Regions from separate parts of the Glaciihabitans sp. GrIS 2.15 genome, predicted to be linked through region 3. Evidence: predicted binding sites of a transcription regulator. Region 3 holds the regulator's gene; each other region holds the start of a gene.

Region 1 (10,018 bases), on a different contig from region 3:
GAAGGCCAGGTGCGCGTTCCGACCTGGAGTTTTCCGGGGGACCGCAAGGTGGAGCGTGCCCTGCGCAGCCAGGAGCGCTGGAATGACCGGCGAGAACAACTGCTGGAACGATTCCCGTCGACTGCCCGCACCCGCGCGCAGATCGCGAAGGTCACGTCCCGCCGCAGCGATCTCGAATCGCTGCGCAACTTTGCCGAGCTGTATCGCGCCTACGTGCAGACCGAGATCATCTTCGACGATCGACAGCTGCGTGCCCTCGGGAATTCCCTCGCACCTTCGCCAGAAGAGGACACCGGATTCGACGTGACGACGATCGACTGGGAGGACTACCTCCAGCGCGTTCACTTCCCGGCCATCACGACGCTCACTCGCGCATTCGCGGTGCGTCCCGCGGCGGCAGAGAAGGTGCAGAAGGCGCTTCCGGAGCGCACGGATGTCATGGCCGTTTTCGACCTCGAGGGCACTGTCGTCGACTCCAACATCGTCGAGCAGTACCTGTGGGTGCGCTCGGCCGGATTCCGAAAGGCGGCCTGGCCCGCCGAGGTAGCGAGCCTGCTCGGATCGCTCCCCGGCTACCTGAGCGCCGAGCGCAGAGACCGAGGCGAGTTCATCCGCGTCTTCCTTCGTCGGTACAGTGGCATGCCGGCAGCACGCCTCGAGAGCGTCGTCTCCGGCGGCTACCGCGAGACGCTGCTGCGACACACCATGCCCGCCGCCATCGCCCGTATCAAGGAACACCGGGCCGCCGGCCATCGCACCGTGCTCGTCACGGGATCCATCGGCACGCTCGTAGCGCCACTTGCCGATCTCTTCGACGAGGTGATCGCCGGGTCGATGCACGAGCGCGATGGTGTGCTCACCGGTTATCTCGCCCAGCCGCCGCTTGTCGACGAGGCCCGCGCTGCCTGGTTGCTGCGGTACGCCGAAACCAACGGTTTCGATCTCTCACAGAGTTACGGCTACGGTGACAGTCATGCCGACCTGGTCTGGCTCGAGCTGCTGGGAAACCCCAGCGCCGTCAATCCGGACACCAATCTGTCGCGCGAAGCGCAACGAAGAAAGTGGAGCATCCACAACTGGAAACGCGGATCCCACCCCACTGGTTCGTAACAGCTCGAAAGGAGCGGGAGAGTAGCCGCCTGGCCTCTTCCCACAGCACATGGCATTCGATGTAGACAAGTACACCGCGACCTCGGTCTCCGTGAATTGGGACGATCTCGACCTGGAGCGTTTTCACGAGCATCCGCTTCCCGAAGGATCCCTCCGGACGCTTCGATATATGGCGGATGTGGAATATCACACCGTTTGCTACACCCGCGACCTGCTCACCACCCCCTCCCATAAGGAAGCGGACATGAGCGCCTTCATGACAATGTGGAACCGCGAGGAGTTCTGGCATGGCGAGGCGCTGGCGACAGTTCTCGGCATCCACGGAATCGTTGTTGACTTCGATGAGATCAAGGCCGATCGGTTGAAGCTCGGGTGGAAGGACAAGCTCGACCCGATCAAGCAGTCCATTGCCGGTAAGCTCGTTGGCACGGACTTCGTGGCCGTGCACATGGCCTGGGGCGCCGCGAACGAGTGGTCGGCGATCACCGCCTATAACCGCATGGCCGAGCTCGAGGAAGACCCGGTGCTCGCCGAACTGCTCAAGCGGATCGCAAGGCAGGAGGCGCGCCACGTGGCGTTCTACACCTCCCAGGCCCGCGATCGCCTCGCTAAGAGTCGCAAGGCGCAGGTGCTCGCGCGCTTCGCGCTCAAGAACTTCTGGGCTCCGGTCGGCTCAAGCATCATGGACCGCACCGAGGTCGTGCACGTGATGGGTCACCTCATGGGCGGACCCGAAGGCCGAAAGGGCGCCCGTAAGATCGACGCAGCCATCGCGGGCCTCCCCGGAATGGAAGGCCTCACGATCGTCGAAGACTCCCTGAACAAGCTCGGCGTCGCCGCCTGATCCCGCGTTGCCGCTCTCGGCATCCACCTCCCGTTTTTGCGACCACCTCCGTGTGCAAACCTGCGGGTGGTCGCAAAAACGGGTGATGGATGTGGGGTACGCGGCGCGGCGAGGGGGCTCGGCTTCGTTGCCGGGAGCGACCTCTCGTAGAGGAAATCTGCCGACTGACTGCCGTCGGCGCAAACGGGCCGGAGGGCGTGGAGTCGTTGCGAAAATCGGACCCGCATCCGGCAGCGAGGAAATCCACGCAGGCACAGGTCGAGGGCGGCATCCGTTACGCCTCGTTTGTTGCGGATGACGGGCCGCCCGCGCGCAGGGAGCTGACGGTGTAAGGGCTCCGATTCGCCCAGACGCGCACAAGGCCCTGCGAATCCGCCGGACCGCACATCCACCTCCCGTTTTTACGATCACCTCCCTGTGCAGACCTGCAGGTGCTCGCAAAAACGGGAGGTGGTTGCCGGGCGGTGTGGAGCCCCCTGTCGGATTCGAACCGACGACCCCCGCTTTACAAGAGCGGTGCTCTGGCCAACTGAGCTAAGGGGGCGAACGGGTATTCATATTACTTGCCGTGTGCGGGTCGTCGCGCCGGGGCCGATAACGTTGGACCTCATGACACTCGTGCACCCGGCCCACTCGCGAACCGCCGTCACGCTCGGGCTTCTCGGGGCCATCATCGTTGGTGTGCTCACCGCCATCCAGTCCCGGGTGAACGGCGAGTTCGGTCGGGCACTCGCGGACGGTTATCTCGCCGCCGTCATCTCTTTCGGTTCGGGTCTCGTCATCCTGCTTGTTGCGCTGAGCGTGTGGGCTCCGGGGCGGCGCGGACTGCGGGTGGCATTCGGCTCCGTGCGCACGGGTACCACCCCGTGGTGGTACCTCTGCGGGGGAGCGGGCGGCGCCCTGTTCGTGCTCTCGCAGGGCATCACCGGGGCGGTGCTCGGGATCGCGCTGTTCACCGTTGCCGCCGTCTGCGGCCAGACGCTCAGTGGACTCGCGATTGATCGCAACGGTATCGGCCACACCCCGCCAGCCGCGATCACCTTTACCCGCCTTGTCGGCTCCGTGCTTTCGCTCGCGGCGGTCGGAGTAGCCGTCTCGGCGGGCTTCGGCGGCGACATCCCGGCCTGGATGCTTCTGCTCCCCTTCGCGGCGGGGTTCGCGGTGGCCGTCCAGCAGGCCGTAAACGGGCAGGTGCGCCGCGTCGCGGGATCTGCGCTCGCGGCCACCTTCATGAACTTCCTCGTCGGCACGATCGTGCTGCTCGTCGTCTGCCTGGTGCACGAGGCCATCGTCGGGCTGCCCGAGCGGATGCCGACCAACCCGGTGCTCTACCTCGGCGGCCTCATCGGCACGATCTTCATCGGCGGCGCGGTGATCGTCGTGCGAGTCACCGGGGTTCTGCTTCTGGGGCTCGGCTCAGTTGCCGGCCAACTGGTGATGTCGCTCGTGCTCGACGTCGTACTTCCGACGCGGGGCCAGGTAATTGTGACCTCTACCGTAATCGGCACTCTGCTCACGCTCGTGGCGGTCATGATCGCCGCACTCCCGTCTCGCACGCTCGGAAAACTGCCGATCAGAGGACGCTGAGGTATTGCTCTGAGGGGAACGGCTTGCGTTCGCCAGCTTTCTCGCCGCCGTCGCGACCGCCGACATAGAGCCAGCCGAGCAGTTGCTCGGTGTCGGCGAGACCGTGCATCACGCGCACCGGCAGCGAGCGGGTGAGGTGGCCGGAGCGCCACATGACACCCCAGCCCGCCTCATCCAACAACAGGCTGAGCGTGTGGGCAACGCCGGATGCCGCGACCTCCTGCTCCCAGTCGGCCACTTTGTGACTCGGCTGGAATGATGCGACCACGGCGATGAGCAGGGATGCCCGCAGCGGCTTGTCGGCGAGCTTCGCCGCATCCTTCGCGTCGGCCCCGCTCGCCTCGGTGAACGCTACTCCGAGGCGGGCGCGAGCATCCCCGCGCAGTTCGATCAGCCGCCACGGACGCAGCGATCCATGGTCGGCGACGGAGGCCGCGGCCGCGACGAGGGGCAGCAGCTCGGCGTGGCTAGGGGCGTCAGCCGTCACCCTTGGTTGCGAGCGGCGGCGGGTGACGGCTTCCAGGATCGACATCGACGGCTCAGCTTTCTTCGGTGAAGTCCAACGAGAGCGAGTTCATGCAGTACCGGTCGCCGGTGGGCGTCTGGTAAGCGTCGTCGAAAAGATGCCCGAGGTGCGAACCGCAGTTGGCGCAGAGTACCTCGGTGCGGGTCATCAAGAGGCTCTTGTCGGTCTTGAGGATCACGGCATCGGGGTTGACCGATTCGTAGAAGCTCGGCCAGCCCGATCCGGACTCGAATTTCGTGTTGCTGGCGAAAAGCTCGGCCTGACACGCGCCGCAGGTGTAGACCCCGGCGCGCTTCTCATCGAGCAGTGCTCCCGACCAGGGGCGCTCGGTGGCGGCCTCGCGCAGGATCGAGAACCGGGTGGGGTCAAGTTCCGCACGCCATTGTGAGTCGCTCTTGGCAACCGGGTAGGAGGTGGAGTCGGTGTTCTTGCTCATGAGGAGTCCTTAGGGGATAAGACGGTCAAGATGAAACCTTCATCTTATTAAACTCGGCACCATGCCCGAATGTTCCGTCGTCCAGAAATCGTGGAGTGAACTCACACTGGAGGTGCTCTACTCCTTCGTCAAGCTGCGTACCGATGTCTTTTTCGTAGAGCAGCGAATCGATGAGGAAGAACTCGACAACCGCGATCAGGAACCTACCACCGAGCACCTCTGGATCGCGGATGCCACTGGCACGGCCGCCTACCTGCGCGTGCTGTTCGATGCCGAAGCCTCCCATCTCGACGCCAACCTCTGTCTCGGCCGGGTGGTCGTGCGGGCGGATCGTCGCGGCGAAGGCCTCGCGCAGGTGCTCCTTGCCCGCGTGATAGAGCAGCACGGCCACGAGTCAATGCTGCTGCACTCCCAGGAGTACATCGCCCCGCTCTATGCCAAGTTCGGCTTCGGATCCTTCGGCGGGAGCTACATCGAGGCGGGCATCCCGCACATCTCGATGTACCGCGCGGGTCATTAGTGGATACCTCCACCTGGTACCGCGACTTTGGTGAGCTCGAGGCGCGTGGCCAGTCCGCGATCTACGAGCAGTGGGCGCTGGGTGTGGCGGATGACCCAGCGCTGATCACTCTCATCGAGGAGCTTCCCCTGCAAAAGCGGCAGCCCAATCTCGTCTTCGCCTGCGCACGCCTGCTCGGGGCGCCAGAGAGGGACTACCCGGCCTTCCGACGCTGGCTCATGCCGAACTGGTCGGCAGTTGTCAGTGAGGCTCTTGCTCGCAGCACGCAGACCAACGAGGCCAGGCGCTGCGCGTCACTCTTGCCGGCGCTGTCACTGATCCCCGGTCCGCTCGCCCTGCTCGAGGTCGGTGCGAGCGCCGGCCTGTGTCTCTTCCCCGACCGCTACAGCTACTCCTACGACGGCGGCGCGCCCCGTGATCCCCCGGCCGGACCGAGCACGGTGTTGCTCGAGTCCACGACGACAGGAGGAATGCCGCGGCCGAGATCGGTGCCGCGGATCGTCTGGCGGGCCGGCCTCGACCTCCATCCCCTCGATGTGCGCGATGCCGACGACATGTACTGGCTCGAGACGCTGGTCTGGCCGGAGCAACACGAGCGCCGCGCACGGTTGCGTGCCGCCATCCGCATTGCCGCTGAAAATCCGCCGCGTATCGTGCGGGGGGATGCCTCGGTGCTCGCGTCTCTCGCCGCGCAGGCTCCGGATGACGCGACCCTGGTCGTGATCACGAGTGCAGTACTCGTCTACCTGCCGTTCGCCGCGCGGATGCGTTTCGTGGAGTTGGTGCGCTCCCTCGATACCCGCTGGATCTCGCTCGAAGGCGTGCGTGGCCTGCCGACCGTGCGAGCGGCATTGCCCGACGACGGGGGCTCCGACGGACGATTCGTGCTCGCGCTGGACGAGGTACCGCTCGCGTTCACCGGACCACATGGACAATCGCTCGACTGGATCGCCGTCCTGTAGCCATCAGCGGCGCCCTGCCGCCCAAATACGCGGCATGCCCGCGGGCATCGACTTTTTTACAGCGACCGAGCCCTAGTATTGCGGCAGAGCGGAGGGAGAACCGTGCCAGCCTCGTCTGACCGGTCTGAGATCCCGTCAGCGACTCCGGGTGTGTCATCGCTCCCGTCGCGCGAGCAGCGCATTCTGGTGTTCGAACGACAATGGTGGAGCCACGCCGGAGCGAAGGAAGCGGCGATCCGCGCGGAGTTCGCCCTCCCGGCGGCCCGGTACTATCAATTGCTGAACGCGGTGCTCGACCTCCCGGAGGCCATTCTCTTTGATCCGATGCTGGTGCGACGGCTGCAGCGGATGCGTGATGCCCGAACCGAAGCGCGATCTGCTCGGGTTTTCGGCAGCCCCGATTCCACACACCAGTAACCCAATCAACGAAAAGAACTGATGGCGACCAAATCGACTGACCGCTTCGACAGCGTGCCTGACGACCTGCTTCGGAACGGCGCCCACCGTTCCGCGCCGAAGAGGGGTCGCGGATGGATCGCTTTCGCCTGGGCCGCTCTCGCCACCGGTGTGCTCGTCGCGGCGGGGTTGTTTGGCCTTGCGGTGATCCGCGGCACCATCGAACTCCCCTTCGCCACCGCGAGCGCGCGCGCGACCACCAAACCGACACCGACTCCCACACCGACGCCGAGCATTGAGGTGAAAATCAACCCGGCGCTGGCAATCACGATTCTCAACGGCACGAAGACCAAGGGCCTCGCTGCGGCGGTCGGCGACAACCTGGTGAAGCAGGGATGGAGCGGCGCCGCGCCAGGCATCGGGTCTCGCACCAACGCCGGCTCGAGCGATATCACCAAGACCGTCGTGTACTACGCAGATGCCGCAAACGAATCAGCCGCACGCGCCATGGTGCTCTCGCTCAAGATCGGCGAGATCCGCCTCTCCCCGGCGTTCCCCGGGTCCCCGATCACAGCGGTCATTGGCAGCGATTACGTTCCCCCGGCTGGTTGAACCCAAGCTGCTGTTCACCCGGCTCCAAATTTGTGTTTTGTCACGGGTTGAATCGTCCCGATTTGTTTGGATCCCCACTGTTATCTGGGATTGATTGCTGACAGCAGCGGCGCGCGGCGACAACCGGGGAGTATTCGATGGCGAACGGAACCGTCAAGTGGTTCAACGCGGAAAAGGGCTATGGCTTCATTACGGTGGAGGTGGGTGGCAAGGATGTCTTCGTTCACTACTCGGCGATCGACATGGGCGGTTTCACAGCGCTCGAAGAGGGCCAGAGTGTGACCTTCGAGGTCGGTTCCGGCAACAAAGGCCCCCAGGCTGAATCCGTGCGGCTGGCGCAATAGGATGCCACCGCCGCCCGCGTGATCGAAGGGCGCGCCCCGAGTAACGATGTCCGGGCTCCCGGACGCCGTTAGTCTGAGGCCGTGGGGGACTCTAGGGCGCGGTCGTGCGTATGCGCTCGCGCGCTGGTCTCGGTGACGCTCGCCGTCTTCCTGGGGTTCACCACCGCGGGGTGTGCGCCGGAGAAAGTCGCGCCTTCTCCCACCCCGAGCCCTACTCCCACCTTCACGACTCCGCCGCCCACCGCGATCGCCCCGCTGCGCGGTACGACAGTGCCGGCCGGTTCCCTCGACCACGCGTCGATCGCCGCCAAGATCGACAACCTGCCAGTAGCGCGGCCGCAGGTCGGCCTCGAGAGCGCCGACCTCGTGTACCAGGAACTGGTGGAGGGCGGCCTCACTCGCTACGTCGCAGTGTGGCAGTCTACGATCCCCGCACTGCTCGGCCCCGTCCGGTCCATCCGCCCGATGGACCCGGACATCGTCTCGCCGCTCGGTGGCATCATCTGCTACTCCGGCGGCCAGCAGCGCTTCGTCGACCTGATGCGTAGGACGCCCGTCTACAACGCCATCCACGGTCAGGCGGACACCGCAAGCACCTTCTTCCGCACGCCCACCAGGGCGGCACCGCACAATGTGCTTGTGAGGGCCAAGGACCTTCTCGCCCAGCACTCGAGCATCCCCGCCCCCGCGCAGCAGTTCGTGTACTCCCTCACCACGCCCGCGTCGACCGGGGCGAAGGACGGTACCCCCACGGCGGTGGTCAACTATTCATTCTCCGGAATCTCGACCGGCAGCTGGACCTGGGATGCTGCGCGCTCGGTGTTTCTGCGCTCGCAGGGCGCCGGGCCCGACCTGGACAGCGCGGGAGCACAGCTTTCTGCCACGAACGTCGTCGTGATCCGCGTCGCAGTAACCGACGACCAGGGCGTGCCCAAGACCAACCTGATCGGCTCGGGTGAGGCCTGGATATCGTCCGGCGGCGGCACCGTGCACGCCGCGTGGTCGAAGTCCTCAGCGACCGATCCGATTCATCTCGTCGACGGGGCGGGGGCGGCGGTGCGTCTCGTCGCAGGTAACACGTGGATAGAGCTTGTTCCCACGGCGGGGTCCGTCTCGTTCGTCGCTCCCGGTTAGCTCTCCGACCGTCGGCAGCTCACTTGCACTCTCAGGGGGAGAGTGCCAGAATCATCTAGCACTCCCTTCTTGAGAGTGCCAATAGCTGTTGCTTTTATGACGTCCCGGAAGGACGAAAAACACACATGGCAAAGATCATTGCTTTCAACGAGGAGGCCCGTCGCGGCCTCGAGCGCGGCCTCAACATCCTGGCTGACGCTGTCAAGGTGACCCTCGGCCCGCGCGGTCGCAACGTCGTACTTGAGAAGAAGTGGGGCGCCCCCACCATCACGAACGACGGTGTCTCCATCGCCAAAGAGATCGAACTCGACGACCCCTACGAGAAGATCGGCGCGGAGCTCGTCAAAGAGGTAGCCAAGAAGACGGATGACGTCGCCGGCGACGGTACGACCACCTCGGTCGTTCTCGCTCAGGCGCTCGTGCGCGAAGGACTGCGCAACGTCGCGGCCGGCGCGGACCCGATCAGCCTCAAGCGCGGCATCGACAAGGCCGTCACGGCCGTCATCGCCGCCCTCGTCGCCGGGGCCAAGGAAATCGAGACCAAAGAAGAGATCGCGGCAACCGCATCCATCTCTGCTGGTGACCCCGAAATCGGAGCACTCATCGCGGAAGCGATCGACAAGGTCGGCAAGGAGGGTGTCGTTACCGTAGAGGAGTCGAACACCTTCGGAACCGAGCTCGAGCTCACCGAGGGCATGCGCTTTGACAAGGGTTACCTTTCGGCGTACTTCGTCACCGACCCCGAACGCCAGGAAGCGGTCTTCGAAGACCCCTACATCCTCATCGTCAACTCGAAGGTCTCCAACATCAAGGACCTCCTCCCGATCGTCGACAAGGTCATCCAGTCGGGCAAGCAGCTCCTCATCATCGCTGAGGATGTGGATGGCGAGGCCCTCGCTACCCTCGTCGTCAACAAGATCCGCGGCATCTTCAAGTCCGTTGCCGTCAAGGCTCCGGGCTTCGGCGACCGTCGCAAGGCGCAGCTGCAGGACATCGCGATCCTCACCGGTGGACAGGTCATCTCCGAGGAGGTCGGCCTCAAGCTCGAGAACGCCACCCTCGACCTGCTTGGTCGCGCCCGCAAGGTCGTCGTCACCAAAGACGAGACCACGATCATCGAAGGTACCGGCGATACCGAAGCCATCGCTGGCCGTGTCAAGCAGATTCGTGCCGAGATCGAGAACACCGATTCCGACTACGACCGTGAGAAGCTCCAGGAGCGCCTCGCCAAGCTTGCCGGTGGGGTTGCCGTCATCAAGGCGGGCGCCGCGACCGAGGTCGAGCTCAAAGAGCGCAAGCACCGCATCGAGGACGCCGTTCGTAACGCTAAGGCTGCCGTCGAAGAGGGCATTGTCGCCGGTGGTGGCGTTGCACTGATCCAGGCCGGCGCTGTTGCTTTCGCCACCGAGGGCCTTTTGGCGCTCACCGGGGACGAGGCCACTGGCGCGAACATCGTCAAGGTCGCCGTCGACGCACCGCTCAAGCAGATCGCGCTCAACGCCGGTCTCGAGGCTGGCGTTGTTGCCGAGAAGGTTCGCAACCTGCCG
Region 2 (10,018 bases), on a different contig from region 3:
CGGTCGCCTTGTCCGGCGAACCCTCGGTGTCGAACTTGGTGAACTTCACCTGGCAGTCGGCATTTGCCTTGTTGTGTTGGTCAATGGCGAGTTGGATGCCGTTGAAGATGTTGATCCCGAGCTGCGCATTCGCTCCGGTCTCCGCACCGACAAATCCCAGCGTCGTTGCGGGGTCACACTTCGCTTTACCGTTGCCGGCCGGAAGTACCGCGTTCGCGGGCACCGGGATCGAGGTTACGACGGGAAGATCAGCCTTCGACCCACCTGAGGTACCGCCGCCGGTGGGAGCAGCCTGATTTGCACAGCCCGATAGTGCCATTCCGAAGGTTGCGGCAACTGCCAAGCCAACCATGATTCGTGTGTGCTTCATGTGATTGATTTTGCCTTCCATGCTGTCACGCTGCCGGAGCACGCCGTCGCGCACAGGCTTTTTGCGAATAGATTCGCCACCCTATCCCTAGTTTTGCGACGAATCGCCAGCATCGGCCGCTGAGCCGAAAATGTGATCGAACTGTGGTTTCCCAGATGGTGCCCACATTCGCGGGCCTCTCGGTGATCACCGAACCGCCAGTCACCCCGCGCCGACGCCGGACTCTCCCGAGTCAGCCGGCGATCACATCCCCCACCCGCGCAAACCGTCCTTCCGCGCCGTAGCGATACAGCCCGAAATGTGCAGGACTGGTGTCCCCGTTGACATCGAAAGTGATGGCGCCGGAGATTCCGTCGTAGTTGATGTCTGTTGACGTCTTCAGGACGTCGAGGCATTCACGATAGGTGGTGCACTGGATGCCCCCGGCCGATACCTCTCGCAATCGCGCGGCGATCGCGGCACCGTTCGCATCCTTCGCTGCGGTCGCGGCCAAAGCGGCAAGAATTGTGGCGTCGTAGGCCTCCTCGGCGAAGAGCAGGTCGGTGACCGCCGGGGCAACGGCGGCGACCTGCGCGGCGAAGGCGGCCGTCGGCCCAACCCCTTCGAGCAGTCCATTGACGTTCGTCAGCGTTCCGACGGGGAGGGCTTGCGAGTAGTCGGCAGTGTTCTGGCTGGTGAGCCACAGCTTTGCTCCACCCCAGCCGGCCGCGGTGAGCTGAGTGATCATCCCCGTGTTCTGCTCCATCGCGCTGAACGGGCTCACGAACACGACGTCGTCGGGCGTTGCCGCCTTCACCGCGGCGACGATGGGCGCCGGATCCTTCGTGGTCCCATCAATCTTCTGCACGCTAACCAGGGCGCCGGATGCCGCGAGGGAGGCGCGCATCGTACCGAGGATGGCCCGACCCATGTCGTCGTCGAAGTAGACGATCGCGATGCGCGCCTTTCCCCCGCCGATGGTCTTCGCGAGCGCGCTCCCCTCGAGAGCCGCAGATCCGATGGTGCGGAAGAAATACCCCTGCGAGGCCACCGAGCTCAGGCGGGGCGAAGTGGCAGCGGGGGAGATCATCGGTAACTTCGCCGCAACGATCTTGGGGATGACGCGTTCGGCGAGCACTGACGAGGACGGCCCGATCAACACATCCGCCTTCGCGCTCACCAGGTCGGCGATCGAGCTCTCGATCGTCGTGGTCGTGACGTCGCCGGAGTCGCGGGCGAGCATTTCGACCGGTTTGCCGAGCACCCCGCCCGCATCATTGATCTCCTTCACGGCGAGGGCCACTCCGGCCGCCTGCCCGCCCCCGAGATAGGACTGAACGCCGGTGCTGGGGAAGAGGGTGCCGATGCGCAGCACGCCGTCGCCAGCGGGCGCCGTCGCCGATGCGGAAGACGGAGCGGGTGGTACCGGCAACGGGGAGGTGGCTGAACACGACACGAGAGCGAGACTGAAAACCACTCCGGAGACGATAGCCGGAAGCGTTCGGGAGCGCGACATAGGAGGCCCTTCGGGTCAAACGGGTATTTTCGAACCCTACAGTTCGGTCAGCGAGCCGGAGGTAAGGCGCGACGGAAGCGACGCCCGGAGACCAAGACATCCACGCTGAGAATCGCGAGCGCCACCCAGACCAGCCCAAAGCCGATCCAGCGGGCCGGGGGCATCGTCTCGTCGAGTACGAATGCCCCCACGATGAATTGGAGCACCGGGGCAAAGTACTGGATGAGTCCGAGATAGACGAGGGGAAGTCGCCGCGCAGCGGCCGCGAAGAGAAGCAGCGGAACGGCGGTCACCACGCCCGCGCTGATCAACAGCACAGTGTGCGCGACGCTCACCGTTCCGAAAGTGAGCCCGGCGCTCGCGCCGACTACAGCCAGCTGCACGATCGCGACGGGCGTCAACCAGACCGTCTCGAGGGTGAGCCCGCTCACGGCACCCACTTCAGGTCCGACTCGCTTCTTGATCAGGCCGTATAACCCGAACGAGAAGGCGAGAACGAGGGAAATCCATGGCAGCGCCCCGTAGTTGAAGGCAAGCACCACAACCGCCACGAGGCTCGTGCCGACGGCGATCCACTGGGCCATCCGCAGCCGCTCGTGCAGGAAGATGACGCCGAGCAGCACGGTGACGATGGGGTTGATGAAATAACCGAGCGACGCCTCGATCACCTTGCCGTCCAGGGTCGCGAAGACGTAAACCTGCCAGTTGACGTAGATGAAGACCGCGGCGAGACCCATCGTGAAGACGATGCGCGGCCGCCGCAGAAGCGTGACCAGCGCGCGCCATTGGCGGGTGACAGTGATGATGATTCCGCAGAACACCAGCGAGAAGAGGATGCGCAGGGCGACGATCTCAAACGCGCCGGACGGCTGAAGCAGCAGGAAGTAGAGCGGAAGGATGCCCCAGAGCGCGTAGGCAGCCACGGCCATCACGACACCCGATCGTTCCGTCGACTGTTCGGGGTTTCTGGAGCTGGACATCATGGGGATGTTACGGCACAAAGCCGCCCCCGAAAGACGAAGGGCCCGTTCCGAGGAAATCGGAACGGGCCCTTCGACAGGAGACTGATTAGTGAACGACGACCGCGAGAACATCGCGAGCCGACAGCACCAGCAGGTCTTCCCCGCCGTACTTCACCTCGGTTCCGCCGTACTTGGAGTAGATGACCTTGTCGCCAACGGCGATGTCGAGCGGGATGCGGTTACCGTTGTCGTCGATGCGACCGGGTCCTACCGCGACGACCTCGCCCTCCTGGGGCTTCTCCTTCGCGGTGTCCGGGATGACGAGACCGGAGGCAGTGGTCTGCTCGGCTTCGACCTGCTTGATGACAATGCGATCTTCGAGCGGCTTGATGGACACTGCCACGGTTGACCTCTTTCTTGGAGAACTTCGAAATCTGGAGGGTTAGCACCCTCCTGTGGAGAGTGCCAGATGTAGCTTAGCCGCGCGTTAGCACTCCTGCAAGGTGAGTGCCAATCGGCGGCTTGGTACGGTGGGGCGATGGAATCCTCCGAGCTCGTCGAACTGCTGTCCGGCGACGGCCTGAGACTCCTCGCTTCGTTGCCTCCGTGGCAGTCGAGCTCAGACGTGCTCAAGACCGTGAACGAGCTTCGTCGGGCCGGTCACTCCCCCGGACTCGTGGCCGCGGTGCTGAGCCAGTCGAAGCTCCGGGCGAAAGCGGTCGGAAAGTTCGGCCCATTCGCCGAGCGGATGCTTTTTACCGAGGCCGGGCTGGAACAGGCGACCCGGCTGCGGGTTGCGGCCCTCCACGCCGGACGCTTCCAGTCGGCCGGGCTCAGCCGCATCGCCGACCTGGGGTGCGGGATCGGCGGCGACGCGCTCGCCTTCGCATCCTTGGATCTCGAGGTGACGGCCGTCGAACTCGACGAGGTGACCGCCGCGATCGCCGCCTACAACCTCGCCCTCTGGCCGAATGCGATCGTCGTGCACGCCGACGTCACCGCCTTCGACCTCGAGGGTTTCGACGGGGTCTATCTGGATCCCGCCCGCCGAACGGCGGGTCACCAGAACACCTCGCGCCTCTCCGACCCCGCGGACTATTCGCCGACGCTCGAGACCGCCTTCGATATCGGCGACCGACTCCCCACCGGCATCAAGCTCGGCCCCGGCATCGACCGCAACCTCATCCCCGCGGGCGCCGAAGCCCAGTGGGTATCGGTCGATCGTGACGTCGTCGAGCTCGGGCTCTGGTTCGGCGCGCTCGCCCGGCCGGGCATCCGCCGGTCCGCTCTCGTGCTCGGCGAGCACGGCACGGCGGAGCTCTCCTCGAGCGAGGACAGTGCGGATGTCGAGACCGGCACGCTGGGCGGCTTCCTGTACGAACCCGATGGTGCCGTCATCCGCTCCCGCCTGATCGGGGACCTCGGCCGGCGTATCGGCGCAACCATGCTCAGCGACGGCATTGCCTACCTCACCTCCGATACGGCTCTCGAGACGCCGTTCGCCGCCTGCTTCCGGGTGATCGAGACTTTTCCGCTCGACGAGCGTCGGGTGAAGAGAGAGTTGGCGGCCCGCGGCATCGGGTCTCTCGAGATCAAGAAGCGCGGGGTGGATGTCGACCCTGCGGCCTTCCGCAAGAAGCTCTCGCTGCGTGGTCCCGAGTCGGCGACGCTCGTACTGACCCGCGTTGCGGGGCGACACGCGGCGCTGCTCTGCGAGCGCGTCACCTTCCGGTGACAAAAAAGACCCGCGCCTTCTGGCGCGGGTCTTTGGAGGCAGCGTTCCGTAGAAACGGCGAGTCGGCTAGTAGTTTCGCATACCGGCCGCCGCGCTCAGCGCGAAAATGAGGATAGTTCCTCCGACAATCAGGATAGAAAGCCCGACCCCCACCCAACCCGTAATAATCGCGGTGAGCCAGAAGCCCTTCGCGGGGAGACCCTCACGCTTCTTGCCCATCGAACCGAGGACGATGGCGGCGATCGAGGCAGGGATGAACCAGCCGAACGCCACAACGCCCACGATTCCGGCGATCATGCCGATGAGGCTGAGGGTCTTCTTGGGGGCGAGGCCCCCGGCCGGCGCATAGGCGGTCGTCGGAGGGGTGTAGCCGGGTGCGGGCGGCGGCGCGGGAGCAGCACGCGGGGGCGTCACAGACTCGGCTGGCGGCGGAACGGGCGGCACGGCGCCGTTGTCGGGGTTGGTCATGGGATGCTCCTTCGAAGAACGTGCCAGTATCAGGCGTTTCCCAGCATTTCATTGTCGCCTCCCCGTGTCAAACGAGACAGACAACGCACGCGGCTGGTTCAGGCCTGGATAATCGTGACCGGCAGGGTCGAGTCGGCTCCGAAGGAGAGCGAGGATGGCCCGTGGCCAGCCTCGATCAGCCGCGCTGCGATGGCCGCGATCATCGCCCCGTTGTCGGTGCAGAGCGAGAGCGGGGGGATCCGGAGTTCGATCCCGGCGGCTGCACAGCGCTCGGCCGCAACTTCGCGCACACGGGCGTTGGCCACGACTCCTCCCCCGAGCAGCAGGCGAGGCACACCGAGGTCACTGCATGCCGCGACGGCCTTCGTGAGCAGCACATCGGTGACCGCTTCGCGGAAGCTGGCCGCGACATCCGCCACCGGAACCGGCTCACCGGCATCCTGTTTCTGCTCCACCCAGCGCGCAACCGCCGTTTTGAGTCCGGAGAACGAGAAGTCGTAGCGATGCTTCGCCAGGTCGTTGGGCTGGCTGAGACCGCGCGGGAAGCGGATTGCCTTCGGGTCGCCGCCCACGGCGACCCGGTCGATCTGCGGTCCACCGGGATAGGGAAGACCCAGCAGTCGCGCGACCTTGTCGAAGGCCTCGCCGGCCGCATCGTCGATGGTCTCCCCGAGCAACTCCACATCGGAGATCAGATCCCGCACGAGCAGGAGTGAAGTATGCCCTCCCGAAACCAGCAGGGCGATGGTAGGCAGTTCGATATCGGTGCCGTCGTCGCGCAGCGCGTCAGCACCGACATGACCCACGAGGTGGTTGATCGCATACAGCGGCTTATCGAGAGCCACGGACAAGGCTTTGGCCGCACCCACGCCCACCATGAGGGCCCCGGCGAGGCCCGGTCCGCTCGTCACTGCGATGGCGTCGAGTTCAGCCAGTGTCACCTTGGCCTCGGCGAGCGCAGCAGTGAGGGCCGGCGTGAGGGCCTCTAAATGCGCGCGGGCGGCAATCTCGGGGACGACGCCACCGTACCTGGCGTGTTCTTCCATCGACGATGCGATCACGTTGGCGAGCAGTGTCGTGCCGCGCACGATACCGATACCGGTCTCGTCGCAGCTGGTCTCGATCCCGAGCACGAGGGGGCCGGTCACCGCCGCGCTCACCCACCCACCGCCGGTCTGGTCGTGGGGTCTTGCATTGCCAACCGCATGACAATGGCGTCTACGTTGTCCGGATGGTAGTACCCCACACGAACCGCGATCTCCTCAAAGCCCAGGGTCTCATAGAGGCGCTTCGGTCCCGGGTTGTCCGCGCGCACCTCCAGGAACAGCTCGCGCGCTCCTCGTTTGCGTGCCTCGCCGATGAGCGCGTTCATGAGCGCACGGCCAAGTCCACCGCGCCGGGCACTCTCTGCCACCGCGATGGTCTGAATGTCTCCCTCGAGCGCTCCCTTCGGAGTGAAGAGTCCGGCATAGCCGTCAAGTTCACCGGGAATTCCGATGCGGTCGGCGACGAGGTAATAGCACTGCGGATTGCGCAGGTCGCTGAGCATCGCCTCGCTCGACCATGCGTCGGTGCCGAATGTGCCGGTCTCGATCTTCATGATGCCAAAGAGGTCGTCGGTCGAGGCGGTGCGAAGCTGCCAGCTCACTCAACTCACCCGCTTTGGACCGGCCGATACCGTGACATCCGGCGCTCGCAGGTAAAGTGCCTCCGGTCCGGCGAAGGCCCGCCGATGAAAGAACAACCCCTCGGCGAGCAGGCCGGCGGATGCCGCGGACACCTCCGCCGCGTCGATCCGCTCGTAGCGCGAATAGCCGGCGACCTGCTCGGACAGGTCAGCGGGACGGCACAGGCCCGGCCCCTGCAGGCGAATCGGAAATCCTACCGGGTCCACTCCGGAGTACGCCGAGAAATAGATCTCACGCCGGCGGGCATCTGTCACCACCAGAACGGGGCCGACGTGGCCTGTTGCGTAGTGCCCCCAGGCAACAGCATCGTGGCTCACCACCCGCACCAGTGGCTTGGATGCCCCGAAGGCGAAGGCCTGGGCCGCCGCGATCCCGACGCGCAGCCCGGTGAACGGTCCCGGGCCCATACCGGCCGTGACCCCGGAGAGAGAGTCAATCGAGATGCCGGATCGCTCGATCGCGAAGAGGATCGCCTCGCCGATCACCTCGGCATGGCGTCGGGTGTCGGATTCGTTGATCTCGGAGAGAATACCGCGGTCCCGGTCTACGACGGCAACGCTGGTGCCGGCGGAGGTATCGATGGCGAGCAGCATCAGTCCAGCCTAAGGTCGCGCCAGCGTGAGCCATGGCCGGTGATGGAGACGAATCGCGGCTCAACCGGTTCCTCCCCGTCGGCGATTACGGCGCCCGCGCCCGTCGGTCGCCGGATATCGATCTCGATCCAGTGTTCGGCAACTCCGTCGAGCATTCCGGCCGCCCATTCGACCACCACGATCGACGCCGACCAGTCGATGTCGAGATCGTCGAGCTCCGCCGAGCTGCCGAGTCGGTAGGCGTCCACGTGCACAAGCGGTGCACCGCCACCGATGCGGCGATGGGTGCGGGCGAGCACGAAAGTGGGGCTCGTCACCGATCCGCGCACCCCGAGTTGGCCCCCGAGTCCGCGGGTGAAGGTCGTCTTACCCGCTCCCAGCTCGCCATTGAGTGCCACGAGATCGCCCGCCCTCAGCTCCCGGGCGATTCGCGCCCCGAGCTCGGCCATGCGTTCCGGGGTATCAATCTCGAGCTGCATAGGTCCACTCGATCCTGCCGCCGAGTCGCGTGACGATCTCGTAGTTGATGGTGTCGGCGGCCCGCGCCCAATCATCCGCCGAGGGTGCTCCGGCCGATGGATCACCGAACAATATGGCCCGGTCGCCCACGGCAACGTCGTCGTCGCCGACGTCGACGACGAACTGGTCCATGGCCACCCGCCCGGCCACCCGATAGCGCTGGCCATTGATCGACACCGGACCGCGTCCAGAGGCCTGGCGCGGAATACCGTCGCCGTATCCAAGGGGTACGAGAGCGAGAGTCGTCTCGGCGCCGGTGCGATAGTCGTAGCCGTAGGAGACACCGCTCCCTGCGGTCGCGCGTTTCACGGAGACGATCCCGGCGCTGAGCTCGAGCGCGGGGCGCAGGCCGAGGTCGGCCGACGTCACATCGTCGAACGGCGACAGTCCGTAGCTCCCGATGCCGATTCGCACCAGGGCGAACCGCGCTGACGGCACGCGAAGCGCTCCGGCCGTCGACGCGAGGTGCAATAGCTCGGGGTCGAGTCCCGCCGCGCGAGCCTCGGTGATTGCCCGCTCGTAGGCCGCCACCTGGGCGAGGTCGTGTTCCGGCCCCGCGTTAGCAAGATGGCTCCACAGTCCGCGCACCCGGACTCGCCCGGCACGCTCATGCTCGACCGCGGAGGCGAAGAGGGCAGGCCAGTCCGATTCTGCGGCGCCGTTGCGACCGAGCCCGGTGTCTACCTTGAGCTGCACGGAGGCCACTCCCGGGGCAGCTGCCACCCGATCAAGTTGCTCGCGATAGTGAATTCCCAGATCGATTTCGGCGGCAATTGCGAGGTCGAAATCTGCCTCGGCACCGTGCAGCCACGCGAGGATCGGGGCGCTGATCCCGGCGGCGCGCAGCTCGAGCGCCTCCGGGATATCCACGACACCGAGCCAGTCCGCGCCCGCGGCGACGGCGGCGCGTGCGATCGGAACGGCACCATGCCCGTAGGCACGGGACTTGACGACGATCATGAGCTTGGCATCCCCGATGTATCCACGCAGCGCATGGATGTTGTGGGCCACCGCATCGAGATCCACCCGCGCCTCGCGGAGCGGCCTGGTCATTCCACTTCTCCGGTGTTGGACACGCCATGGCCCTCGGCGATCACGTAGGCGATTGCAATTCCCGCATCGTGACTGACCGATAGGTGGATCGAGGTGATCCCCCGCGCGGCGACGATGTCGGCGAGGGCGTTGTAGACCTCGATCGACGGGTTGCGCAAACCATCGGACACCACTGCCATGTCGTGCCAGCGCACGCCGGTAGAATCGCCGATCGCTTTGATCACGGCCTCCTTCGCCGCGAACCGCGCGGCGAGAGAACTGAGAGATCTTCTTGCGTCCCCGTCCCACTGTTCGCTGTCGGCGAACAGGCGAGTGAGAACGCCCGGTGTACGCGACGTCGCCCGCTCGAACCGAGCGAGATCGACGACATCCACGCCAATGCCGATGATCATTTCGGAGCTCTCCGACCGCTAGTCGACCGTGCTACTCGACCGTGACCGACTTGGCCAGATTGCGCGGCTGGTCGACGTCGAGGCCCTTCGCTGCGGCGAGTTCCATGGCAAATATCTGCAGGGGCGCTACCGCCAGCAGGGGCTCGAACAGTGTAGAGGCGAGCGGGATGCGGATCACGGTGTCGGCGTAGGGCAGCACCGAGACATCCCCCTCCTCGGCAATTGCAAGGATGCGGGCACCACGAGCACGGATCTCCTGGATGTTGGAGACGACCTTTGGATGCAGCGAATCCTTTGCCCGCGGGCTCGGCACGATCACGAAGACCGGCTGTCCCGGCTCGATGAGCGCGATCGGACCGTGCTTGAGCTCGCCTGCGGCGAAACCCTCGGCGTGGATGTAGGCCAGCTCCTTGAGCTTGAGCGCACCCTCGAGAGCGACCGGGTATCCGGCATGCCGACCGAGGAACAGCACAGAGCGCGTGTCCGTCATCCAGCCCGCGAGCTGTGTGATGGCGTCGTGCTGTTCCAGCACGGTCGCGAGCTGGTCGGGCAGGGCCTCGAGCTCGCCGAGGAGATCGGCGATCTCCACTGGGGAGAGCGTGTGACGCACTCTGGCCAGGTGGAGGCCAAACAGGTAGAGCGCGGCGACCTGGGCGACGAAGGCCTTGGTGGATGCCACGGCCACCTCTGGCCCGGCGTGCGTGTAGATCACCGCGTCGGATTCACGGGCGATGGTGGCTCCC
Region 3 (10,018 bases):
CGGCTGGTAGGGAAATATACCGACAAGTTGCTCACCCGGTTGGAGGAAAACCGTCGCCAGGCTGCCGCGATCGAGGCGCAGCAGCTCACAATCCTGGATGCTTTGCGGCGCCACTTCGAACAGTCAGAAGCTCTACATCCCGACCAGGCCACCACCCACCGGTGGAGCGATTCAGCGGTCGCCCGCCGCACCCTGGTCACCGAGGTCGCGGCATCACTTCGGCTGCCGGAACGCACCGCCGAGCGGTTGATCGAAGAAGCCCGGATGTTGGTCCACCTCCTGCCGGGCACGTTCGCCGCCCTGCAGGTGGGAGAGATCTCCCGCCGGCATGCGACAGTCCTGGTCGCTCACGCCCAAGCGCTGCCCGCTGAGGCGTTGCCCGCGTTCGAAACTGCAGCCCTGCCCTACGCCCGCATCCTCACTCCCACGAAGTTCGACCGTAAAGCCCGCATCCTGCGCGAACGCACCCACCCCGACAGCATCCACGCCCGCACGGTGCAGGCGACCGAGAACCGATGTGTGACCCTCGACCCGGCATGCGACGCAATGGCGTACCTCGTCGCCTACCTGCCAGCCGAGCAAGGGATGGCGATCATCAACCGGCTCACCGACATCGCCCGCACCGAACACGGCCCCCATGGCGACGGCAGCGAAGAGCCCCGCACCATCACCAAGTTGAAGGCGGACATTCTCGTCGGGCTGCTCACCGATGGGGTCGTCGACCACAGCTACGTCGATGACACGATGGTCGACGAGCGCGGAATGCTCGTCACCCCACGGTTCCGCAAGGGATACGGGCACGGCATCACCGCGAAGGTCATGATCACCGTTCCCGTGCTCACCCTCCTTGGCCACGAAAACGAACCGGTCATGCTCGAAGGCTGCGGACCCATCGACGTGGAGACCGCGAAACAACTCACCGCACACGCGCCCTCGATGATCCGCCTGCTCACCGACCCGCACACCGGAATCGTGCTCGGAGTCGGTAAGTCCCGACAGATTCCGAAAGAACTCCGACGATGGCTGCACGTCAGAGACGAAACCTGCCGATTCGTCGGCTGCAACCAACCCGCAAGGGTATTCGACCTCGACCACACGATCGACGTCCAATACGGCGGGCTGAGCGAAGAATCGAACCTCGCCGCACTGTGCCCCAAACACCACGACGTCAAACATCACACAAACTGGACCATGGGCCAACACCCCGGCGGGAACATCACCTGGACCTCCCCATCCGGACGGGAATACACCACCCCACCCGCGATGCGACTCGCAGCAAGCCCCAGGGTACCCCTCTGACTCGGTGCCTCTGACTCGGTTCCTCTGACTCGGTACATCTGATTCTGCGCGGCGAGCGGCGCGCGGCGAGATCGCGTCGGGGGTCGGCGGGCATCCCTCGCGGGCGGCCGACACGGAGACCAAGGACAACAAACTCGAGTGCCCGCCCACCGTCCTTTGTGAGTCGGCACAACGTTCGTGAGCGTGCGACGGCAGGGCACTAGGGTCACGAACATGAGCGATTACCGTCCCCCCGTTTCCGACCTCGCCTTCGTCCTCGAGCACGTGGTGGGGTATCCGCAGGTCGCCGCACTTCCCGGCTACGAGCACGCCGATCTGGACACCGTCGTCGGGCTCCTCGAGGATTGTGGCGACTTCATGGTGAAGGTCGTGGCTCCGACCAACCAGCCCGGGGATGTTGAGGGTGCGCAGCGCGACGCTGACGGCACCGTGCGCACACCGGCGGCCTTCAAGTCTGCCTATCGGCAATACGTCGACGCCGGCTGGGGCAGCGTGCCGTTCCCGGAAGAGTTTGACGGTGGCGGATTCCCGTGGTCAGTTGGGCTCGCCATCCAGGAGATGCTCGGTTCGTCCAACATGGCGTTTGCGCTCTGCCCGCTGCTCACCCAGGGCGCGATCGACGCCCTCCTCCACTACGGCGACGACGCCCAGAAAAAGACCTACCTGCCGAAGATGATCAGCGGCGAGTGGACCGGCACGATGAACCTCACCGAACCCCAGGCGGGTTCGGACGTTGGGGCCTTGACCACCCGCGCCGTCCCCAAAGGTGACGGCACGTACGCCATCACCGGGCAGAAGATCTACATCACCTATGGTGAGCACGACCTCACCGAGCAGATCGTTCACCTCGTGCTGGCGCGCACTCCGGGAGCCCCGGCCGGCACCCGCGGCATCTCCTGTTTCATCGTGCCCAAGTTCCCCGTGCGCGAAGACGGCTCGCTTGGCGAACACAACGGTGTCTCCTGCCTATCGATCGAGCACAAGCTCGGTATCCACGGTGCTCCCACCTGCGTGCTCTCCTACGAAGACGCCACCGGCTACCTCATCGGCGAGGAGAACCTCGGCATGCGCATCATGTTCGTCATGATGAATAGCGCGCGACTCTCGGTCGGCACTCAGGGGCTCTCGATCGGGGAGCGCGCCTATCAAGGCTCCCTCGCTTACGCCACGGAGCGCAAACAGGGTAAGGCGATCGGTGCAACCGTTGACTCGCCCATCATCGACTTCCCCGACGTTCGTCGCATGCTCATGACGCAGAAGGCCTATCTCTCTGCGCTGCGTCGTCTCGTGCTCTTCAACGCGGTTCAGATCGACCTCAGCACCCACAGCACCGATGAAGCGGCGCGAGTGCGGGCGGCCGAGATCGTGGGACTGCTCACCCCGATCAGCAAGTCGTTCGGCACCGACCTCGGGGTGGAGCTCACCTCACTCGCCGTGCAGGTCTACGGCGGCATGGGCTACATCGAAGAGACGGGTGCGGCCCAGCATTTCCGCGATGTCCGGATCACGCCGATCTACGAAGGCACTAACGGCATCCAGGCCGCCGACCTTGTGGGCCGCAAGCTCGCTGTGCGCCGCGGCGCATCCTTCCTTGAGTTCATCGCGACGATGCGTGAGATCGATACGGAGCTTGCCGCAGCTGGAGATGACTTCGCCAGCATCCGCGTGCAGTTGCGCACCCAGCTTGACTCGCTCGAGGCAGCAACCGGATGGATGCTTCGCACCGGCCAGTCCGACCCGAACGCCGTGCTCGCCGGCTCGTCACCGTACCTGCGCATGTGGGGACTCACCGTGGGTGGCTGGCTGATGGCACGCTCGGCTCTCGCGGGCGTGTCAACGGGTGATGCCGACCTGGCGGACACCCAGCTTGTGCTCGCGAGGTTTTATGCCGAGCAGCTTCTTCCCCAGTCCGCCGGCCTATTTGGCGCTGCCACCGGGGGAGCGCGCGACCTCTTCGCCCTCGACGCCGACCAGCTTGCGGGTTCGGGTCGGGTGCCGAGCCGTTCTCTCGGCTAGCAGTCAGTCCTGATCGAAGCGAAAAGGCGGGCGCGGCGCCGGTAGAATCGGGCCATGCCCGCGCCATCCGTTCCGATGATCAGTCGTTCCTAGATGTCCGCGAAGTTGCCGCTCTGGGAGCGGGCAGTCACCTACGCGACCGTGGGTGCGACCCAGTCGTCCGATCTCCTAGCCAAGCCTCCCGCCGGGTATCGTCCGTTCCGACAGCGCACCCGGATCGGGCACGGCGATGCACGGTGGGACTATGCCTGGAACGAGGTGATGTCGTGGGGTATCCAGCGCAATAGCGGATTCCACATCGACGTCGCGGATGTCCCGGCCGCAGTCAGCGACCAGACCTACGTACCCGTCGCCTTCGACGAGGTGGGCGCTCCGATTGCCACGGCACTCGCTACCGATGAGATCGTCTTCGGGCCGGACGGCGACCCCTTCATCGTGCCGGGGGACTCGGTCCTGCTCGGGATCCCCTTCGGCCCATTCCACGTCACCGCCCCGGCGCGCGTCGTCTATGTCGTGGACGACCTGAATCGCAAGGGTTTCGCCTACGGCACGCTTCCGGGGCATCCCGAGAGTGGCGAAGAATCGTTCATCGTCGAGCAAACGGAAGACGGCTCGGTTTGGCTGGAGATCAGCGCCTTCTCCCGCCCCGCGAATGCCCTCTGGTGGATCGTCTACCCGGTGCTCCGGCTCTCCCAGCTGTATTACACGCGTCGGTATTTCGAGTCGCTCTCCGGTGTACTTCCGCCAGCCTCCGGAGCCTGATGCCGAGCGCCCTCCCGCTCGCTGATCCCGCACCCCCGGACGGCGCGCTGCCGTCATCCGTCACCATCGGTGCGGCCGAACGCAACTTTGGGGTCTACCTCCACGTGCCGTTCTGCCGGGTTCGCTGCGGATACTGCGACTTCAACACCTACACCTCAGACGAGTTGCGCGGAGCGAAGCGCACGGATTTCGCCGGCCAGGCGATCGAGGAGCTCGCTTTTGCCCGTCAGGTGATGAGTCGTGCCGAGTTGCCGGACCGGCACGCATCCACGGTTTTCTTCGGCGGCGGAACTCCCACGATGCTCCCTGTCAGCGATCTTGCGGCGATGCTCGCGGCGGTCGTAGACACCTGGGGACTGGTGGACGGGGCCGAGATCACGACCGAGGCTAACCCCGACTCAGTGGATGCCGACTACCTCCGTTCGCTCGCCCGCGCGGGTTTCACTCGCGTGTCGTTCGGCATGCAGTCGGCCGTGCCGCACGTGCTTGCGACTCTCGAGCGCACTCACGATCCCCAGCGCGTGCCGCTCGTGGTGCAGTGGGCTCGGGACGCCGGCCTCGGCGTGAGTCTCGACCTGATCTATGGAACGCCAGGGGAATCCCTCGCCGATTGGCGTGAGTCGCTCGAATACGCCATCGCAGAGCGTCCCGATCATGTTTCGGCCTATTCCCTCATCGTGGAGGACGGCACGAAACTCGCCAGGCAGATCCGGCGAGGCGAGGTGGCGCAGCCCGACGAAGACCTGCAGGCCGATATGTACGAGCTGGCAGATGAGTTGCTTGGCGCCGCCGGCTACGACTGGTACGAGGTGAGCAACTGGTCGCGCGAGTCGTCCGCGGACTTCGCGGAACATCGCTCCCGGCATAATCTCGCCTACTGGCAGGGACACGACTGGTGGGGAATCGGACCAGGCGCACACAGCCACATCGGGGGGGTGCGCTGGTGGAATGTGAAACACCCCGCCGCCTACGGCGACCGCATCGGTGAAGGCCTGTCACCGGCAGCCGGGCGGGAAACCCTCGATGACGAGACCCGTCGGGTGGAGAGCGTGCTTCTCGGAACCCGCATCCGTGAAGGGCTGGTCATTTCAACGCTGCCCGCTGGCGCACGCACGTCCATCGCCGGCCTGATCGGCGACGGTTTGGTCGACGGGGCGTCCGCGATCCGGGGAACGCTGGTACTCACCCTGCGCGGTCGCTTGCTCGCAGATGCCGTTGTTCGACGCCTGCTCGAATAGATTCGCCCCCTGCGACCGGACTAACTCGCGATGAACGTGAGTGCCACCGGGTAGGTGTAGAGCTCCCCGCGGTTGGCGGCGATCGCGGCAATGATACTGAACACGATGTTGAGTACGACGACCGCGATCAGCACGAGGGAGCCGATAAAGATCCAGAGTGTGAATAACCCGACGACGTAGCCGAGCAATACGGTGAGCTGAAAGTTGAGAGCGGCGCGGGTGTGCTCCCGAATGAACGGACCGCGGTCCCGAAGCAGAAAGTAACCGATCAGGGCTGGCAGGAAGTGGAAGAAGATCGCGCCGAGGTGCACGAGCGTCGCCCAGAGTTTCTCGTCGCTCGGGCTGAGCGGTTGGGTTGTCTGGTAGGGGTTCGGCGTGTTTTCTGACATCCGCCCATTAAAGCAACATGCCCGGTCGCGTGTGCGACCGGGCGTGCTGAAAGAGGCGGTTACTTGATGAGCCGAAGGGCGAACGGGTAGCGGTAGGGGAAGCCGTCCTTGGCCTTCAGGAACGCAATGATCGAGAAGACGATGCTGAGGATGATGACCACCCAAGCGAGGCCGCTGAAGAGGAAGCCGATTCCGAAAGTGATCACGCCGAGGATTGTGGCGACGATCTGGATCGCCACCTGGGCGATCGCCGCGGTGATCTGGAAGTTCAGTGCTTCCTTCGCCTCGCTATTGGTGAAGCTGCCGCGGTCCTTGAAAACGAGCCAGATGATCAGCGAGGGAAGGAAACCGATGATTCCGCCGAGATGTGCGAACGAAGCCCATTGACGGTCATCCGCTTCGGTCAAGGGAGCCGCCGGTTGCGGGGCGGCTGGCTGGTAGGAGGGGTCGGTCATGTGCAGAGCCTTTCGGTAAGCGGGTCGATCCTGGTTGCTAACAGGACGGACATCCTGCATGATCTCGCACGACCCCCGATCGAGAGCTGTGCGCGAGTACATGCATAAGGTAGCGCTCTCGTCACGGTGCGTGCAATGCCTCGGCCATAGTGTGTCACGGTACAATTGGCAGTCTGTAGCATCGAGTGCCAGCCACCCGTTGCGCGGAATCGGCGTTGTGGAGAGAGCAGGGTGGTCGGGATGGTGTCAGAACGAGGCCTCGATGTGCTTCGCGTCATCGTGCAGGACTATGTCGCCTCGCGCGAGCCGGTCGGATCGAAATCGATCGTCGACCGCCATTCGTTTGGTGTGTCAGCCGCAACCATCCGCAACGATATGGCGCTGCTCGAAGAGGAAGAACTTATCGCGGCGCCGCACACGTCTTCTGGCCGCATCCCCACCGATAAGGGGTACCGCGTGTTTGTCAACCAGCTCGCCGACCTCCGTCCGCTCAGTCCGGCCCAGCGCACGGCCATCGAGACCTTTCTCGGGGCGTCCGCCGACCTCGACCAAGTGCTCGGTCGCACCGTGAGGCTGCTTTCCCAGCTCACCCACCAGGTGGCGCTCGTGCAGTATCCCTCGCTTTCTCGCTCGCGCATCCGTCACGTCGAACTGGTGCGATTGGCGTCATCCCGAGTCATGACGGTGCTCATCACCGACACCGGTCGCGTGGAACAACGACTGCTCGACGTGTCCGCCGAGCTGGATCAGGCATTTCTCGGGGACCTCGGAACTCGCCTCAACGCCACGCTCGGAGGACTCGGGCTCGCAGAAGCGGCCGAGAAACTGGCATTGTTTCCCGAGCAATTTCCGCCCGACCAGGCAACTGCCGTCGGACGCATCGCCTCCGCGCTGATCGAGCAGGTACTGGCGAACCGCCAGGACAGGCTGGTCATGGCCGGAACCGCGAATCTCGTGCGCACCGAGGAAGACTTCAGCGGCAGCATCTACCCTGTTCTCGAGGCCATCGAGGAGCAGGTGACCCTGCTGCGGCTGTTCGGAGAGATGGAGCCAGATCACAACGGCTTCTCGGTGTCGATCGGCAAGGAGAATGAGTCGTTCGGCCTCGGGGAGACTTCGGTGCTGACAACGGGCTACGCGAGCTCCGGTGGAGAGGTATCACGCTTGGGCGTGATCGGGCCAACCCGCATGGACTATTCGAACAACATCGCGGCCGTGAGAGCTGTCGCCCGCTACCTGTCCCGCCTGCTCGGCGAGGACTAAAGACTAGAAGGAAATTGAGTGGCTGACCACTACGAAGTACTCGGTGTCGATCGCAGTGCGACGACCGATGAGATCAAGAAGGCGTACCGTCGCCTTGCCCGGGAGCTGCATCCCGACGTAAACCCGGGAGCGGATGCCTCAGAGCAGTTCAAGCTCGTGACGCATGCCTACGACGTACTCTCCGATGCGCAGCAACGGCAGCAGTACGACCTCGGCCCGCAGACCGGCTTCGGCGGCCAGGGCGGAGCGGGCTTCGGTGGCTTCGGTGATATTTTCGAGTCCTTCTTTGGGGGAGGCCAGACCCGCGGACCGCGTTCGCGTCGCGAACGCGGCCAGGACGCGCTGGTGCGCGTAGAGGTCGACCTCGACGAGATCATCTTCGGCACGACGAGGGACATTGAGGTGGACACCGCCGTGCTGTGCGAGACCTGCGACGGTTCGTGCTGTGCGCCGGGAACGACTCCGGTCACGTGTGATATCTGCCACGGCAGCGGCCAGATCCAGCGCACCGTTCGCAGCCTCCTTGGCAATGTCATGACATCGAGTCCCTGCGGCACCTGCCGCGGCTACGGCACCGTCATCCCGAACCCTTGCCCCACCTGCCAGGGCCAGGGCCGCGTGCGTGCGCGCCGCAGCATCCCGGTCGATATCCCGGCCGGAGTCGACACGGGACTTCGCCTGCAGATGCCGAACCAGGGAGAGGTCGGCCCGGCGGGAGGCACCGCCGGTGACCTGTACCTCGAGATCAAGGTACGTCACCACGACGTTTTCAGCCGCAACGGCGACGACATCCTCGCCACCCTCGAAGTGCAGATGACGGATGCCATCCTTGGTACCAGGACGACGCTCAAGACCCTCGATGGCGACGTTTCGGTGGAGATCCGGCCGGGCACGCAAAGTGCAGAGGTCATCACGATCAAGGATCGCGGAGTCACTCATCTTCGCGGCAGCGGTCGCGGAGACCTCAAGATTGGCGTGCAGGTGACGACCCCGGTGAAGCTCAACCACAAGGAGCAGGATCTCATCAAGCAGTTCGCGACCACCCGTAAGGGCGCGGCTCCCACTCTCACGCACTTCCAGCAGGGGCTGTTCCAGAAGCTGCGTGACCGCTTCCTCAACATCTGATCGCATGGCGCATTTCTACCTGAGCGAAGGGTTGGTTTCGGCGGTGGTCGGCGAGCGATTGACCGTCGGCGGGGCCGAAGCCCGGCACGCGGTGACCGTCAGCCGGATCGCCGCAGGGGAGCCGATTTCGATCGGTAACGGCGCGGGACTGATGGTCTCGGGCACGGTGGTCTCGGCCGAGCACACCGAGTTCGTCGTGGCGGTCGAGACCGTCGTCGAGACTCCGCCGGCCTCGCCGGCCATGTGGCTCGTGCAGGCTCTCGCCAAGGGCGACCGCGACGAGCAGGCGGTACAGCAGGCCACGGAGCTCGGTATCGACGGCGTTATCCCCTGGTCTGCCCAGCGCTCGATCGTCAAGTGGGAGGGCGCGAAGGTGCGCAAGGGGCACGATCGCTGGAGCGCAATCGTGCGCGAGGCCAGCAAGCAGTCGGTGCGGTCGTGGGTTCCAGAGGTCGGCGATCTCGCATCCCTCTCCGTGCTCGTCGCCCTGGCGAAGGTGACACGGATGCTCCTTCTCGAGCCGACGGCAGAACTCACGCTGAGTGCGCTCGAGCCCGATCATCGTGATGTGGTGATCGTCGTTGGACCGGAGGGCGGTATCGCGCCGTCGGAGCTCAGCCGACTCGAGACTGCCGGCGCCACGGCGGTACGGCTTGGGGACACGATTCTTCGCACCTCGACTGCCGGGCCTGCAGCGGTCGCAGTACTGAGCGCCCGACTCGGGCGCTGGTAGCGTCCTTACGCTCTGCGGTCCTGCGGTCCTGCGGTCCTGCGGTCCTGCGGTCCTGCGGTCTTGCGGTCTTGCGGTCTTGCGGTCTTGCGGTCTTGCGGTCTTGCGGTCTTGCGGTCTTGCGGTCCTGCGGTCCTGCGGTCCTGCGCGTTCGCCGTCCTATGCGCCTGCGTGTTCACGTGACCCCCGCGGGAGGGGAAAATAGTTAATCCGCTCAAAACTCCCTCCTTTCCACGTCGATTGTTGAAAAGTCCCTCCCGCGCGCGCGGGCTAAGAAGGGTTTCTCGCCGTTGGGAGCCGGCTTGTGGATCTCGCCCAGAACTCGAGATGCGCAGCGTGCGACGGCAGATGCGCAGCACTACTGCGGAGCCCAGACGCGCGGAACCCAGAAGCGCGGAACCCAGAAGCGCAGGACCCAGAAGCGCAGAACGAGCAGCTCACCACACGGCGCTGTCGCAGTGTTCCCAGCTAATTCCGGTCGCGGGTCGGCGGCGTCCCGTACCCTTGAGGCATGGCGATAACAGTGGAGCCCTCCCTTTTCACGCGCATAATCGCGCGCGAGATACCGGCGGATATCGTTTTCGAAAACGAGCGCATCATCGCGTTTCGGGACATCGCACCGAAGGCTCCCGTGCATCTGCTCGTGGTGCCGAAGACTGCGGAATTCGCCAACGTGACGGAGCTGGCAGCTGCAGCCCCGGCGCTGCTCGCCGAGCTCGTAGCGATCGTGCAACAGCTCGC

Evidence for each region. The regulator HrcA, encoded in region 3, represses chaperone genes, less so after heat shock. The targets are predictions, from matches to a motif close to TTNGCACTCGNNNNNNNCGAGTGCNAA.
Region 1: the regulator HrcA is predicted to act here: its motif matches at 8,527-8,553, upstream of groL (chaperonin GroEL).
Region 2: the regulator HrcA is predicted to act here: its motif matches at 3,315-3,341, upstream of groES (co-chaperone GroES).

Annotation. Positions count from the first base shown of each region.
Region 1 is NZ_JAXCHU010000004.1:25,372-35,389, reverse strand. Features, by position in the region: gene RCH11_RS06780 (SDR family oxidoreductase) at 1-1,110, shown strand, start outside; gene RCH11_RS06775 (ferritin-like domain-containing protein) at 1,160-1,954, shown strand; tRNA gene RCH11_RS06770 (tRNA-Thr) at 2,422-2,498, opposite strand; gene RCH11_RS06765 (DMT family transporter) at 2,564-3,541, shown strand; gene RCH11_RS06760 (nitroreductase family protein) at 3,528-4,073, opposite strand; gene msrB (peptide-methionine (R)-S-oxide reductase MsrB) at 4,081-4,503, opposite strand; gene RCH11_RS06750 (GNAT family N-acetyltransferase) at 4,565-5,023, shown strand; gene RCH11_RS06745 (DUF2332 domain-containing protein) at 5,023-5,985, shown strand; gene RCH11_RS06740 (DUF3263 domain-containing protein) at 6,088-6,402, shown strand; gene RCH11_RS06735 (LytR C-terminal domain-containing protein) at 6,424-6,993, shown strand; gene RCH11_RS06730 (cold-shock protein) at 7,131-7,337, shown strand; gene RCH11_RS06725 (DUF3048 domain-containing protein) at 7,419-8,471, shown strand; gene groL (chaperonin GroEL) at 8,597-10,018, shown strand, end outside.
Region 2 is NZ_JAXCHU010000004.1:154,692-164,709, forward strand. Features, by position in the region: gene RCH11_RS07355 (branched-chain amino acid ABC transporter substrate-binding protein) at 1-370, opposite strand, end outside; gene RCH11_RS07360 (ABC transporter substrate-binding protein) at 603-1,865, opposite strand; gene rarD (EamA family transporter RarD) at 1,913-2,848, opposite strand; gene groES (co-chaperone GroES) at 2,934-3,230, opposite strand; gene RCH11_RS07375 (class I SAM-dependent methyltransferase) at 3,366-4,562, shown strand; gene RCH11_RS07380 (DUF4190 domain-containing protein) at 4,629-5,030, opposite strand; gene tsaD (tRNA (adenosine(37)-N6)-threonylcarbamoyltransferase complex transferase subunit TsaD) at 5,129-6,190, opposite strand; gene rimI (ribosomal protein S18-alanine N-acetyltransferase) at 6,187-6,678, opposite strand; gene tsaB (tRNA (adenosine(37)-N6)-threonylcarbamoyltransferase complex dimerization subunit type 1 TsaB) at 6,679-7,311, opposite strand; gene tsaE (tRNA (adenosine(37)-N6)-threonylcarbamoyltransferase complex ATPase subunit type 1 TsaE) at 7,311-7,790, opposite strand; gene alr (alanine racemase) at 7,774-8,883, opposite strand; gene RCH11_RS07410 (holo-ACP synthase) at 8,880-9,275, opposite strand; gene glmS (glutamine--fructose-6-phosphate transaminase (isomerizing)) at 9,307-10,018, opposite strand, start outside.
Region 3 is NZ_JAXCHU010000001.1:406,844-416,861, forward strand. Features, by position in the region: gene RCH11_RS01965 (HNH endonuclease signature motif containing protein) at 1-1,299, shown strand, start outside; gene RCH11_RS01970 (acyl-CoA dehydrogenase) at 1,513-3,315, shown strand; gene RCH11_RS01975 (DUF1990 family protein) at 3,409-4,077, shown strand; gene hemW (radical SAM family heme chaperone HemW) at 4,077-5,315, shown strand; gene RCH11_RS01985 (DUF4870 domain-containing protein) at 5,336-5,704, opposite strand; gene RCH11_RS01990 (DUF4870 domain-containing protein) at 5,764-6,159, opposite strand; gene hrcA (heat-inducible transcriptional repressor HrcA) at 6,400-7,422, shown strand; gene dnaJ (molecular chaperone DnaJ) at 7,441-8,547, shown strand; gene RCH11_RS02005 (16S rRNA (uracil(1498)-N(3))-methyltransferase) at 8,552-9,280, shown strand; gene RCH11_RS02010 (HIT domain-containing protein) at 9,789-10,018, shown strand, end outside.